DNA from 2 places in the Hungatella sp. SB206 genome. Region 2 is predicted to be linked to the other one. Evidence: predicted binding sites of a transcription regulator. Region 2 holds the regulator's gene; the other holds the start of a gene.
The links. Region 2 encodes HrcA, which represses chaperone genes, less so after heat shock. Its sites were predicted from a motif close to TGTTAGCACTCNNNNNNNNNGAGTGCTAACA; they were not measured.

Region 1 (7,640 bases), 1.8 Mb from region 2:
CAGCGGCTGGAGTTCAAGCCAGATGAGAGGAGCTGGGAGGTGTTCTTTACCAGAGAGGGAGAAGAGTACCATCTGGCCGTTCAGCGGCTTGATTCCGGCCGGGATCAGGCTATGCCGGAAATCACCGTTATACTCCAAAAGAGCGGGGACAGGGAAAAAAGGCGTCTGGAACAGGAACTTTCCCTGAATTTACAGAGATATAAAATAGCGCTGTCCAGATGCAATAATATTATATGGGAATACCATGTGGATGAGGACTGTGCCTATTTGCAGGGGCTCCGGAGCCTGCCCTTTGTCCAGTCCGGGAAGATCGAGGACTTCAGCAAGAAGATGATGAGGGACCGGTACCTGGACAAAGAGAGCCTGCCTGCCGTACACCAGATGTTTCTTGATTTAAGGGCGGGGAAGCTTATGGCTTGTGCGCTTCTGCACACCAGTCAGCCCGACGGCGTCCAGAGCTGGTACAGGGTTACCCATACGATGCTTCACGACGGAAACGGCCCGGACAACATCGCCATAGGCGTAGTCGAGGATATCAGTAAGGAACAGAAAGAACAGGAGAAATACCAGCAGGAAGAGAAGTACCGCCAGGCTCTGATGGGAGACGCGCTGGCCTCCTATGAGATTGATATTGATAACGACATGATCATTGAAAAGATCATTGAGAAGAAAAAGGACATGCTGGCCTCGGTCGGCTTGTCGGTCAACTGCAAATATTCACATTTTTTAAAATGCTGGGCGGAAAAGAATGTTCACCCGGAGGACCGCTTTCTCTTTTTGCAGGAGATGAATCCGAAATTTCTCCGCAGCCAGTATGAGAGAGGCCGCCAGGAGGCAGTGTGCGAATACCGTAGCTTAAACGCGGACGCGGAGATGATCTGGTGCAATACCACCATCTATTTAATCGAGTCAGGAGGCCATCTGACCGGTTTTGTCTATGTGAAGAACATCGAGGAGAAGAAACGGAGGGAGCTGGAACTGCTTCGCCAGTCGAGAATCGATCCGCTGACCAATCTACTTAACCGGGCAGCCTCTCTTCAGGAGATCAACTACATTTTAAATGAGAACGGTCAGAAGGAGAGCGCACTTCTCATCATCGACGTGGATAATTTTAAGAATGTCAACGATACCTTCGGCCATATGTACGGCGACAAGGTGCTGGCAGGAATTGCGTACAAGCTGAAGAATATCTTTGATACGGATGCCATAGTGGGACGGCTGGGAGGAGACGAATTCCTGGTCTTTCTGTTCAATATCCAGGATGAGGATGTTGTATACCGTAAGGCACAGATGGTGGCCAGAGAGCTTCAGACTATCCAGGAGGAGGGGGAAAACCGCATTGCAGTCAATAATTCCATCGGTATCGCCGTCAGCCCCCGCCACGGAACCAGATTTCAGGAGCTGTATGTAAAAGCGGATACGGCCCTGCGGTATGCCAAACAGTCCGGAAAGTCCTGCTACAGCGTGTTTGGAGACAAGATATCGAAAGTCGTCCCCATGGAGTATGTGAACCGGGAATGGCTGCTCGATGAACTGGAGGAGATTGTATACATCAGTGATATACAGGACTATACCTTACTTTATGTGAACCGGGTGGGGCGCGATCTGTTCGGTATGAAGCTGGAAGACTTCGAAAAAAAGAAGTGTTACCAGATGCTTCAGGGAAGAAACACGCCGTGTCCGTTCTGCAATAACGCGAAGCTGGTGAAAGACGAGTTTTTCATGTGGGAATATGAGAATCCCTATTTAAAGAAATACTTTATTGTGAAGGACAAGCTGGTGGAGTGGAATGGCCGTCCAGTGCGCATGGAGATCGCCGTGGACATGGGAAACCATATGATGGGGAACCGGTCAACAACCGCCAAATACCACATGGAGACGGTTATGCTGGAGAGTCTAAGGACTCTGAACAGTGCCGACGACTTAGAGACGGGAATCACACGTATTCTGGAGCTGATCACCCGTTTTTACGACGGAGAGCGGTCTTATATCATCGAGATCGACCGGGAACATGGGTATGCCCATAACATCTACGAATGGTGCAGGGAAGGGGTGCCGCCCCAGAAGGCATCGTTACAGAACGTTGCCCTGGACGCGATCCCTTATATTGTGGAGACTTTCAATAAGAAACAGCATCTGATCATATCGCAGGTGGAAGAACTTAAATGCACGTATCCCAGTGAGTACCAGTTCTTAACGAGGCGGAACGCACACAGTCTGTTTGCCGTACCGTTTGAAGATGAATCTGCGTTTTGCGGATATATCGGAGTGGATAATCCGAATATTAACCAGGATACCATACGTTTCCTGGATTCAATCGCCTATAATATTGCAAATGAGATTAAGAAAAGGCGCCTATATGAACGGCTGGAGTTCGAGGCCGGGCACGATACGCTGAGCGGCCTCTTAAACAGAAGCAGCTTCGTCCGCTACCAGAACAGGGTCCAGAGAAAGTACGGGGAGTCCTGCGGAATGATCACAGCGGATATTAACGGACTGAAACAGCTAAACCAGGATTACGGACATTCCAGGGGAGATGAAACCATCATCACGGTAACTGCGGTCATGCGTTCCTGTTTCCCGGATGGGGAGATATTCCGCCTGAGCGGCGACGAGTTCGTGATCATCGCCATGAACCAGGAGTATGAGGTCTTCATGAAGCATGTCAGGGAGATGGGGATAGAGCTGGATTCGAAGACGCCCAACGGAGTATCCTTAGGTTCCACGTGGGTGGAACACTTAACTGATTTCGATATGCTTCTTCATCACGCGGAAGAGCTGATGCTGGTGAATAAACAGATTTACTACAAGAATAGCGACGATGTGCGCAAACACTATTCACCGGAAGGGATGAAGCTTTTAGTCCATGATGTGGAGCAGGGATATTACCGGCTCTATCTTCAGCCCAAGTTCGATCCGGAGACGGGAACGGTGCATTCTGTGGAGGCGCTGTCACGGTATCAGGCGCCGGGCCATGAGCTGCAGTCCCCGGTTAAATTTGTATCGCTGCTGGAAAAGATGAAGCTTATCCGGTATCTCGATTTTTATATGCTGGAGGAGGTGTTCCGTCTTCTCTCCAGGTGGAAAGCGGAAGGCAGGCCCCTGATTCCCGTCTCTGTGAATTTCTCCAGAATTACTCTGCTGGAAAGCGATTTATTCCAGATGCTGACAGAGATTAAGAACAAATATGATGTTCCCAGCAGCCTGGTGATGATAGAAATCACGGAGAGTATCGGGGATTTCGAACACAAGGTGATAGAGGCCGTCGGTTCGAAGCTCCGGAAAGCGGGGTTCCGCATATCACTGGACGATTTTGGGGCGGACTACGCCAATATGTCCATCCTGTCCATCATGCATTTTGATGAGGTGAAGCTGGATAAATCGCTGATTGAAAATCTGGTGGGGAATGAAAAGAATCAGATTGTTGTGAAGTGTATCATTGAGATGTGCCGCAGCCTTCATGTGGACTGTGTGGCGGAAGGGGTGGAGACAAAGGAACAGCTGGAGCTCTTAAAGGCCTACGGCTGCACCACCATCCAGGGCTACTATTACAGCAAACCCGTGGAGGTGGAGCAGTTTTCGGTGTAATATTAAAACCAGAACCAGTCGAAGGAATCCCATTCCTTCTCCAGCTCGGAAATCTGTCTTCCGATCTTTTTAAAGCGGTGTGAGGCTACAAAGTACTGTACTACGTGGAAGACACCGAGTGTAAACAGGATAGCGCCCATCATCATGATCATGGCAGCTGCCGTGGCAAAAGGATTGAAGACAGCCAGAGCGCCTAAGAGGATGGTTAAAACAGCCGTGATTAAGTTAAACCACCAGGAATCCAGGCCAAACTTTTTAAGCTTCACAGAGGTCTTAAGACCTATAATTCCATAGACGGCCAGAAAGATGCCGAGGATAAGCGGAAGTATGGAGGTTGCGGCCAGCGGTTTAAAAAGAAAAATTACTCCGAATACGATGGGCAGAACCGCCAGCACACACTGCAGCCAGTAATTGGCAAAGTGATTTTTGAACCGGGTAACTTCAAACAGTTTTGTGACGCCGTAGACGATGAAACAGACGCCTGTACAGATGCCGGCCGTCGCCAGTGTGGGTCCGGGCAGCAGAAGCAGCAGAAGGCCCAGCAATGCGGCGCAGATGGATATGACAAGGTATGAGCGTTTCATTTCTTTCCAGATCATAGTAATTCTCCTTTTGTAATTGGACATTGGGATACCGGTGTTTTGTTAAAACAGGGCGGGCCGTCTTCTGCGGCCCGCCCTGTTCCGGGATGGAGGGCTTTTTCGTCCCGGGATTTGCCTGTTATTCGATTAAGATGCGGTGTGTTTCCTCAACCTGCTTCTGGGAGGTCTTCGGAAATTCCAGATGAAGGATACCATCCTCGAAGCGAGCCTTCATATCTTCCTGTTTTACAGCCTCGCCGACATAGAAGCTTCTCTGGCACGAACCGCTGTAGCGTTCCTGGCGAACGTACTTACCTGTTTTCTCGTCCTTCTCGCTTCGTTCCATACCGCGTTCGGCGGAGATGGTTACATAGCCGTCGCGAAGGCTGACGGTGATCTCGTCTTTCTTAAATCCGGGCAGATCCATATCGAGTTCATAACCGTTTTCATTCTCTCTGATATCGGTCTTCATCAGATTCTTTTCCCGTTTCCCGAATATCGGGCTCTTGAAAGCATCTTCCATAAAGTCGTCAAATAAGTTTTCTCCAAAAATACTAGGCATCATCATAAGTCATTCCTCCTAAAATGAATTTCTTATATGTGTTGACACCTTGTCGGCAGCACATATATGGTTAAAAGTCGGCCACCTTTTTCATTGTGGTGCTCCTTTTTGTTACAATTACGTTATAGCACCATTTGTTAGCACTGTCAACAGCAGAGTGCTAATTTTATGCTTTTTTCACAGAAAATTCATATTGTAAATACAATTTAAAGAGCTTGTTCCATAATGACCGTTATTAAGCAAAAAATAATTGTTTGAAATAGGAGGCATGAACTTGTATGAATGGATAAACTATCATATAATAGCACAAAGGAGAATTTTATGAAGAATTATATTGTACTGGATTTGGAATGGAATCAGAGCCCTGACGGAAAAGAGGGGACGATTGACCATTTTCCTTTTGAAATTATAGAAATCGGAGCTGTCCGCCTGGATGAAGCGTTTCAGGAGACCGGGCAGTTTTGCCGTCTGATCCGGCCGCGGGTCTATCCGCAGATGCACTACCGGATCTCCGAGGTAACCCATATGGACATGGCCGAGCTGGAACGCAATGGTGAGACGTTTGTGGCTGTCATCAGGGACTTTCTCGAATGGTGCGGGAACGACTGCGTGTTCTGTACCTGGGGGTCCATGGACTTGACGGAGCTGCAGAGAAACATGGCGTTTTACGGCGTGGAGATTCCATTCGACAAGCCCCTTCTCTATTACGATGTCCAGAAGCTCTACAGCCTTCTTCAGGGAGACGGAAAACAGAAGCAGTCGCTGGATATCACGGCCCGGGAACTGGGAATCATGGAAGACCGTCCCTTCCACCGCGCGCTTGACGATGCCCATTACACGGGGCGTGTCATGGCAGCCATGGACTTTGAGCGGGTGATGGAATACTGGTCCACCGATTATTACCGGCTTCCTGAGAGTAAGGAAGAGGAGGTCTACCTCATATTTCCCGGATACTCTAAATACATTTCAAGGACATTTGAGACGAAAGAGGAGGCGATTGCGGACAAGACGGTCACCGATTTAATCTGTTACCGCTGCAACCGTATGCTCAGAAAGAAGGTCCGCTGGTTCTCTGTGAATCAGAAGTTCTACTTTGCCCTGGGTGTCTGCCCGGAGCACGGATACTTAAAAGGGAAGATCCGCATGAAGCGCAGTGACGACGGACGAGTCTACGCCGTAAAGACCATGAAGCTGGTAGACGAGGAGGGGGCGCGTCAGATCAGCGAGAAGAAGGAAGAAGCGAAGAAGAAGCGCATTGAAAAGACGAAACACAGAAAACAGAAGACGAATATAAAAATGCGGGGAAGCGATTAATTTTCGCTTTCCCGCATTCTGTATCCAACGCCTATTTCTGTATAAATATATTGAGGTTCCGCAGGATTGATCTCCAGCTTTCTGCGGATATGAGCCATATTGACCCGCAGGATCTGATTGTTGCTGTCCGCAAATGGACCCCAGATTCTGCTGATGATGTAATCATAGGTGAGAACTTTCCCGGACTGCTCGGCCAGCAGGGAGACCAGCTTGTACTCAATCTGGGTTAAGTGGACTTCCTTATCCTTAAGCGTGACGAGGCGTTTGTCAAAATCAATGACCAGATCCCCGCTGCGGTAGGTTGGCTGAACAAGAGTTCCATCTCCGGTGCTGACGGTTGGCTTGCCATGACGAAGCGCGGTGCGGATGCGCGCCAGAAGCTCGCTGGTGCCGAAGGGCTTCGTAATGTAGTCGTCTGCGCCGAAATCCAGGGCCGCGACCTTTTCCTGCTCCTGGGTTCTTGCGGATATGACGATGATCGGGATGTTGGACCAGCTGCGCACATTCTTGATGATGTCGATTCCATCCAGGTCGGGCAGCCCCAGATCCAGAAGGATCATGTCCGGGCAGCAGGCGTTGATCAGAGACAGGCCCTCTTTTCCGCTGACGGCGGTGAGTACCTTGTAATCATGAGTCTCCAGTGCCGCCTCGATAAAACTCAGTATGTTCTTCTCATCTTCTATAATAACGATCGTTAACTTACTCATAGATATCTTCTCCTAACGGTAACGTAAATGTGAACCGGGCTCCCTGTTTTTCATTTGCGGCTGTTATGGTGCCGCCGTGGGCGGTAATAATAGTTTTGCAGATGGACAGCCCGATCCCCATTCCTTTGTGGGAATCTCCGCTGCTGTTCGGGGATGGCGTGTAGCCGTCAAACAGTGTGTCCAGCCGCTCCGGCGGAATTCCGGTGCCATGATCCGTGATGTCAAACCAGGCCAGACCGTCGTGAACGGTGATATTAAAATCGATGGGTTCATCCGAGTGCGAGTGATAGACCGCGTTTTCCAGCAGGTTTATGATAACCTGCTCGATCAGGGTGGCGTCCATGGGCACCATGATGAATTCATCCGGTACGGTGACATGAACGGTAGCGTCGGGAAGGCGCTTGTGAAACCGCTGTACTGCCTCTGAGGCCACCTCCTCCAGCGGTTCTGAGGATTTCGTCACCTGGGTCTCGGTATCGCGGATTCTGGTGACGCTGAGCAGATTCTCCACCATGTTGAGAAGCCAGTTGGCATCTTCGTTGATGTTGGACACCATGACGGTCTTTTCGTTCTCTGTCATATGGTCCATGTTTTCCAGGTAGGCGCTGCTGGCGCCGATGATGCCGGTCAGCGGAGTCCGCAGGTCATGGGAGACAGCTCTCAGCAAGTTGGCCCTCATCGTCTCCTTTTCGGCCTCCATCAGGATGTGGTTCTGCTCTTTTAAATGGGTGGTGGTGGTGCTTGTAATACCGGAGATCAGAAGCATGGCAATGAAGGTTACCGGATAGCCATCCAGTGTAAAATCCAGTTCCATAAACGGATACGTAAACACGTAATTCACACAGATAACACCGAAAACGGAGGCTACGATTCCAGGTACGTAGCCGT
Region 2 (7,640 bases):
TATCAGATTCATCATTGTTTGTGTTGGGGAATAAAAAAGAAGAGATAATTCCACCAAGTGGAACTGACAGCAGCGACAGCGGCAGTATAGGGGAATCAGTCAATACGATTCCGGGAGCATGGAAGAAAGATGATATTGGCTGGTGGTATCAGAAAATTGCAGGCGGATATATCACTTCTTCTTGGGCGCAGATTGACGGCCTCTGGTACTATTTTGATGGAATGGGATATATGAATACTGGTTGGATTTTAGTAGATGGCCTCTGGTATTTTATGAATCCGAATGGAAGCATGGCGGAATCCTGCTGGATAAGCTGGGAAAATAGTTGGTACTATTTGGGGTGGAACGGAGCTATGGCAGTAAATACTGTGACACCGGATGGATTTACTGTCGGTAAGGATGGCGCCTGGATACAACAGTAAGCTGTCATACAAATTTGCAGGGAATATTCTGAAAATATAATATGAGACCGTATACCGTAAGATATGCAGATGTACAGGCAGCAGGCAGCTGCATATGGCAAAATGCCGTGTACATCATGGCATATACGGTATACGGTCTTAATTCCCGTTTTAGGGAAGCCTTATTGATTTACTGAACCAGGAACACTTCCGCACTTCTGGTACCATATGCCCTCGTCTCTCCGTGTGTATTAAAGAAGATATCAACATGGTTTCCTTTTACTGCACCGCCGCGGTCCTCTGCGGTATAGATCACGCCGTTGATCATAATCTTGCTTCCGTAAGGAATCACTCTCGGGTCAACCGCGATCGTGTGGTTGGCGGAGGCGATGGCTCCTGTGCTGGTGTGGCGTCCCCATCCCTCGGAGCAGGCGGAACATGGGCAGTAGCCGGTGGTCTTAAAGATACCGAGGGAGCGAAGCGTTCCTGCGCTTCCGTCAGAGCTCATGACCTGCATGTCGCCAACACTGTGTACCTTCGGGCAGGAGAGCTTCATTCCTGATGCGTAGGCTTCAACGAGATAGGAACCGTCCTCATATGATTCCCACGGTACGATTACTTCAAATCCGTAATTGCCGGTTCCGGTGCCTTTCCTGACCAGGTCTTCCCGATAGTCATCGGCGGGAGCCGTGTACTCGGCTTCTGTCTGTCCTGTCGCCTGATTGGTGACTGTGACCTTGACTTCTACCGCGGAAGCGGGATCGGAGCTGTTCCAGGCCCAGCCCCGGACGCTGTCGCCTTCCACACAATCCAGAACTCCGGGTGTCTGCCCTGCGAGAGCCGGGACAGCGGTACCTAATAAAAATGTCATCATAAGTAAAGTTCCGAAGAACAGTTGATTTCGTTTCAATCGTTTCATGTAATAAATACATCCTTTCTTTTTTACTAACTGTAACATATTTTAATATATTATATATATATGTAACAGTTTTGTAATAAATGAGGTACAAATACACATTTTACACTATTTTCCAGATTTGTCAAGGATATGAATAAAAAAATAGAGATGCCCGATGTTTCATAAGGCGTCTCTATTCGTTCTGATGTGTTGATTGAAAGGCTTTTCTTCTTATATTATAATTCAGGATCTACTCCGCAATTGCCTGAAATACTTCCTGTTTTTTTACTCCATAATCCAGTGCTTCCTGGTGGCTTGAGAAGTAGAGATCTACGGTATGGCCGTCCACTCCGCTTCCGATGTCCTCTACCGTGTAAACAGTTTCACCGATTATTACCTTTGTTCCCAGGGGAAGTACGGTGATGTCTGCTGATATGGTGTGATTTGCCTGCGGCACGGTACCGGAATAGGTGAGGCCGCTGCCGCCGGAACATTTACTGCATCCACAGTATCCGGTGGTCTTGAAGATCCCGAGGGACTCTCCTTTTTTATATCCTCCGAAGGTTTCTTCCACTGGTTTCTCCTCTTTTTTCGGGATTCCAGGGCCGATCTCCTCGCTGGTGCTTTCAGTTTTCTTTAAGGCTTCTGGTGCCGGTTTGTATTCCAGGGAGCCGGTAAGAAGTGTTTTTTCATCTCCGGTTACCAGGCAGGCTTCTACTTTATAAGCGCTTCCGCCTATTTCTTCCCAGTTGATCTTATAGTCAAATGCACGACAGCCGTCTCCATAGGACTTTCCTGCCTCTTCGCTGTAGCTTTCTTCCGGTACTGTGATGACCTTTGCCGCTTTGGCGGCTCCGTCTTTGTAAATATGCAGTTCAACCGCTGCCGTCTCGCCGGATTCCGCGTTGTCCTTCAGCCACCCTGTAATATGGTTTCCATCCACGGCTGTGAGAGCGCCTTTTTCTTCGGCAGCCAGAGCTGTTATGGATAAAAACAGGGTACAGAGGAGCGTCACACACAGCATCAGAAGAAGCTTTCCTGATTTCTTTTTCATGATTTACCTCGCAATATTATGATTTTTCCGTGAAATATGATAGAAAAATGCGTTGTTATGGTGTATCAATTTTCATTATATTACAAAAATGTTAAATGTCAAGGAAATACTGGCAATACGTTTGTAACATTTGTCTTACTTCATTAAAATGCTTTATAATTTATAAAGAAGAAGTTCACAGAAAATTCTCAAAAAATTTTCAATCGAATGTATTGACAAATGAGGGAAAAAAGAATATATTATGAAATGAAGATGTTAGCACTCCCAAACGTTGAGTGCTAACAGAAAGACTCAGAAAGGAAGTGTGGCGGGTTGAACGATAAGGACCAGTTGGACGGCCGTAAGGTTACGATCTTGAAGGCTATTATTAAAACGTACTTAGAAACTGGCGAACCGGTTGGTTCCAGAACTATTTCCAAGTACACCGATCTGAATTTGAGTTCAGCCACGATCCGGAATGAGATGTCTGATCTGGAGGAGCTGGGATACATTGTACAGCCGCATACGTCGGCCGGGCGGATTCCCTCCGATAAGGGATACCGTTTTTATGTGGATCAGATCATGCAGGAGAAAGAAGAAGAGTTTACTGAAATCAAGGACCTGATGCTAAAGCGTGTGGACCGGGTCGAGCTTCTGCTGAAGCAGATGGCAAGAATCCTGGCGCAGAACACGAATTACGCGGCTTTGATCAGCGCTCCCCAGTATCACAGAAACAAGCTGAAATTCATCCAGCTGTCCAAGGTTGATGATGGAAAGCTTCTGGTGGTCATCGTTGTAGAGGGAAACATGATTAAGAACACCATGATCCCCGTCAGCCAGCAGCTAAGCGATGAAGGGCTTTTAAATCTTAACATTCTTCTTAATAATGCCTTAAACGGGCTGACCATAGAGGAAATCAATCTGGACGTGATCAGCAGATTAAAGGAGCAGGCCGGCATACACAGCGAGGTGGTCGACCGGGTTCTGGGCGAGGTTGCGGAAGCAATCCGGGCGGACGACGATGATTTGCAGATTTACACCAGCGGCGCCACGAACATTTTCAAGTATCCGGAGTTAAGCGACGGAGAGATGGCAAGCCGTCTGATCGGTACGCTGGAACAGAAAGAACTTCTTCAGGAGCTGGTCGATGATGTGAACAGTTCAGAAAGCAGTTCGGGAATTCAGGTCTATATCGGCGAGGAAGCGCCGGTGCAGACGATGAGGGACTGCAGTATCGTCACAGCGAATTACGAGCTGGGCGAGGGCTTGAGGGGAACGATCGGTATCATCGGTCCAAAGCGTATGGACTATGAAAAGGTTTTGAATACGCTGCGGAATCTCATGACGCAGCTGGATTCAATCCTGAAAAAAGATGAAAGGTGAAGGGAAGAACAGTGAGCAGCGAAGAGACGAGAATAGAAGAGGAACTGGTAGAAGAGGCCATGAAGGCTGAAGACGCCGGTTCCGTTGAAAAGGAAATAGAAAAAGGCGAAAAAGAGGCCGCAGAGACAGACGCGTGTGCCGAGGATGCCGCTGAGGAAAAAAACGGAGAAGAAGAGCCGGTAGAAGAAAAGCAGACAGAACCGGAGAAAAAAGGATTTTTTGGAAAGAAGAAAGAGAAGAAAGATCCGAGAGACATCAAGATAGAGGAACTGACCGACCGTCTGCAGCGGAATATGGCCGAGTTCGATAACTACAGAAAGAGGACAGAAAAAGAAAAATCTGCCATGTTTGAAATCGGTGCCAGAGATATCATTGAAAAGATACTTCCGGTGGTCGACAATTTCGAGAGAGGCCTTGCAGCCGTTCCGGAGGAGGATAAGGGCGCTCCGTTTGCAGAAGGAATGGAAAAAATATATAGACAGCTTATGAAGACGCTGGAAGATGCAGGTGTAAAACCGATCGAAGCAGTGGGTCAGCCATTTGACCCGAATTTCCACAACGCAGTGATGCATATTGATGACGAATCCCTTGGCGAGAACACGATCGCCATGGAACTTCAGAAGGGTTATACCTACCGGGATACCGTGGTGAGACACTCCATGGTTCAGGTAGCCAATTGACTGTGAGCATTTAACGAGGTCTTTTCGGGTTTAGTGCGAACGTCGTTCACGAATCTTAGCGAGGTTCTTTCGAGCTTAGATGAGCTGAACATACCTTTATTAAATGATAAAATTGAGAGTAAAGACAATTATAGGAGGAAAAAACTATGGGCAAGATTATTGGTATTGACTTAGGTACTACTAACAGCTGTGTGGCTGTTATGGAAGGTGGAAAACCGGTTGTTATTCCGAACAGTGAGGGGGTAAGAACAACACCATCTATCGTAGCATTTACAAAAAACGGTGAGAGACTGGTAGGTGAGCCTGCAAAGCGTCAGGCGGTTACCAATGCGGACAGAACCATCTCTTCCATTAAGAGACATATGGGTACAGACTACAAGGTAGCGATCGACGGAAAGAACTACACACCGCAGGAAATCTCCGCGATGATTCTGCAGAAGTTAAAAGCTGACGCAGAGGCTTATCTGGGTGAGAAGGTAACAGAGGCCGTTATCACGGTTCCTGCATACTTCAACGACGCACAGCGTCAGGCAACCAAGGACGCAGGCAAGATTGCCGGCCTTGATGTAAAGCGTATTATCAACGAGCCGACGGCAGCAGCGCTGGCATACGGCCTTGACAATGAAAAAGAGCAGAAGATCATGGTATACGATTTAGGCGGCGGTACATTCGATGTTTCCATCATCGAAATCGGCGACGGCGTAATCGAAGTGCTTTCCACAAACGGCGACACCCGTCTGGGCGGCGATGATTTCGACAACCGCATCACCCAGTGGATGGTAGACGAATTCAAGAAGACAGAGGGCGTAGACTTATCTGGTGACAAGATGGCTATGCAGAGATTAAAAGAAGCTGCAGAGAAGGCTAAGAAGGAATTATCCTCCTCCACAACCACCAACATCAACTTACCGTTCATCACTGCTACGGCAGAAGGCCCGAAGCATCTCGATATGAACTTAACGAGAGCGAAATTTGACGAGCTGACACTCGATCTGATCGAGCGTACAGCTGTTCCGGTACAGAACGCATTAAGAGATGCCGGAATCACAGCTTCCGAGCTTGGAAAAGTTCTGCTGGTAGGCGGTTCCACCCGTATGCTGGCAGCACAGGAAAAAGTAAAACAGCTGACAGGAAAAGAACCGTCCAAGACCTTAAATCCTGACGAGTGTGTGGCGATCGGCGCCAGCATCCAGGGCGGTAAGCTGGCAGGCGATGCCGGCGCAGGCGATATCCTTCTTCTGGATGTTACTCCACTGTCCTTATCCATCGAGACCATGGGCGGCGTAGCGACAAGACTGATTGAGAGAAACACCACAATCCCGACAAAGAAGAGCCAGATCTTCTCCACAGCGGCTGACAACCAGACAGCGGTTGATATCCACGTTGTACAGGGCGAGAGACAGTTTGCAAGAGACAACAAGACACTCGGCCAGTTCCGTTTAGACGGAATTCCGCCTGCAAGAAGAGGCGTTCCGCAGATCGAGGTTACCTTTGATATCGATGCCAACGGTATCGTAAACGTATCCGCTAAGGATCTTGGAACAGGCAAGGAACAGCATATCACCATCACCTCCGGCTCTAACATGTCCGATGATGATATCGATAAGGCTGTAAAAGAAGCGGCTGAATTCGAGGCTCAGGATAAGAAGCGCAAGGAAGGCATTGATGCGAGAAATGACGCCGACTCCATGGTATTCCAGACAGAGAAGGCTTTACAGGAAGTAGGCGACAAGATTGACGCCAATGATAAGGCTGCCGTAGAAGCTGATTTAAACGCTTTAAAAGAAGCCATCAACAGAGCTCCGATCGAAGAGATGACAGACGCGCAGATCGAAGACATCAAGGCTGGCAGAGAGAAGCTGATGAACAGCGCTCAGGCACTGTTTGCAAAAGTATATGAGGCTGCCCAGGGTTCTGCAGGTGCCGGCCCAGATATGGGCGCTGGTGCGGATAACGCAGGCGGCGGAGCTTCCTATCAGGACAGCGATGTAGTTGACGGAGACTACAAAGAGGTGTAAGATAGTCTGGTCAGTTGACTGGGCTTTGGAAAAAGTGTTGTAGTGATACAGCACTTTTTCCGCAGTTTTCATATCTGGCTGTCCGGCAGGCATGAAGGGCCGGAAACAGGTAAAGCGATAAGTGAAAGGTAGACCTAAGATGGCAGAAAAGAGAGATTATTATGAAGTCCTCGGCATTCCCAAAGACGCAGACGATGCGGCGATTAAGAAGGCCTACAGGGCATTAGCAAAAAAATACCATCCTGATACGAACCCCGGCGACGCTGCCGCAGCGGAGAAGTTTAAAGAGGCTTCGGAGGCGTACAGCGTGCTCAGTGATCCCGATAAGAGACGCCAGTACGACCAGTTTGGTTCCGCTGCGTTTGACGGAAACGGCGGACCGGGCGGATTCGGCGGTTTCGATTTTTCCGGCGCAGATATGGGAGATATCTTTGGCGATATCTTCGGCGATATTTTTGGCGGCGGACGATCCAGAAGCGGTGCCCGTTATAATGGACCATCGAGGGGCGCCAATGTCAGGACCAGTGTCCGGATCACATTTGAAGATGCGATTTTCGGATGCGAAAAAGAGATCGAGCTTAATTATAAAGAGGAATGTGCGTCGTGTCACGGAAGCGGGGCGAAAGCGGGAACCTCACCCGTTACCTGTCCGAAGTGTAACGGAAAAGGTAAGATCATGTATACCCAGCAGTCCTTCTTTGGTCAGGTACAGAATGTCCAGACTTGTCCGGACTGCGGCGGAACAGGCCGTATCATAAAAGAAAAATGTCCGGATTGTTATGGAACCAGATATATTACGAAGCGTAAGAAGTTTAAGGTCACGATTCCTGCGGGCATCGATAACGGACAGAGCGTGCGTCTGGCCGGAGCCGGTGAACCTGGAACCAATGGCGGAGAGCGGGGCGACTTACTGGTCGAGGCCGTAGTATCCGGCCATCCGATCTTCAAACGTCAGGATACCAGCATTTTCTCCACCGTGCCGATTTCCTTTACCAGGGCGGCGCTGGGCGGTCCGATCCGTATCAAGACGGTGGATGGAGACGTGGAATACGAGGTGAAGGCCGGAACCCAGACAGACACCAAGGTTCGCTTAAAGGGCAAGGGCGTTCCGTCTCTGAGAAACAAGGCAGTCCGCGGCGACCATTATGTCACACTGGTTGTACAGGTGCCAGAGCGTATGAATGAAGCTCAGAAGGAGGCGCTGCGCAGGTTCGATGAGGCGATGGG

Region 1: the regulator HrcA is predicted to act here: its motif matches at 4,867-4,897, upstream of M1L66_RS33320 (Hsp20/alpha crystallin family protein).

Annotation. Positions count from the first base shown of each region.
Region 1 covers NZ_CP096603.1:7,412,220-7,419,859, reverse strand. Annotated here, with positions in the region: gene M1L66_RS33330 (EAL domain-containing protein) at 1-3,588, shown strand, start outside; gene M1L66_RS33325 (HdeD family acid-resistance protein) at 3,591-4,187, opposite strand; gene M1L66_RS33320 (Hsp20/alpha crystallin family protein) at 4,309-4,737, opposite strand; gene M1L66_RS33315 (3'-5' exonuclease) at 5,053-6,045, shown strand; gene M1L66_RS33310 (response regulator) at 6,042-6,752, opposite strand; gene M1L66_RS33305 (sensor histidine kinase) at 6,745-7,640, opposite strand, start outside.
Region 2 covers NZ_CP096603.1:5,628,363-5,636,002, reverse strand. Annotated here, with positions in the region: gene M1L66_RS24950 (bacterial Ig-like domain-containing protein) at 1-422, shown strand, start outside; gene M1L66_RS24945 (3D domain-containing protein) at 592-1,320, opposite strand; gene M1L66_RS24940 (3D domain-containing protein) at 1,550-2,353, opposite strand; gene hrcA (heat-inducible transcriptional repressor HrcA) at 2,666-3,715, shown strand; gene grpE (nucleotide exchange factor GrpE) at 3,775-4,395, shown strand; gene dnaK (molecular chaperone DnaK) at 4,542-6,413, shown strand; gene dnaJ (molecular chaperone DnaJ) at 6,553-7,640, shown strand, end outside.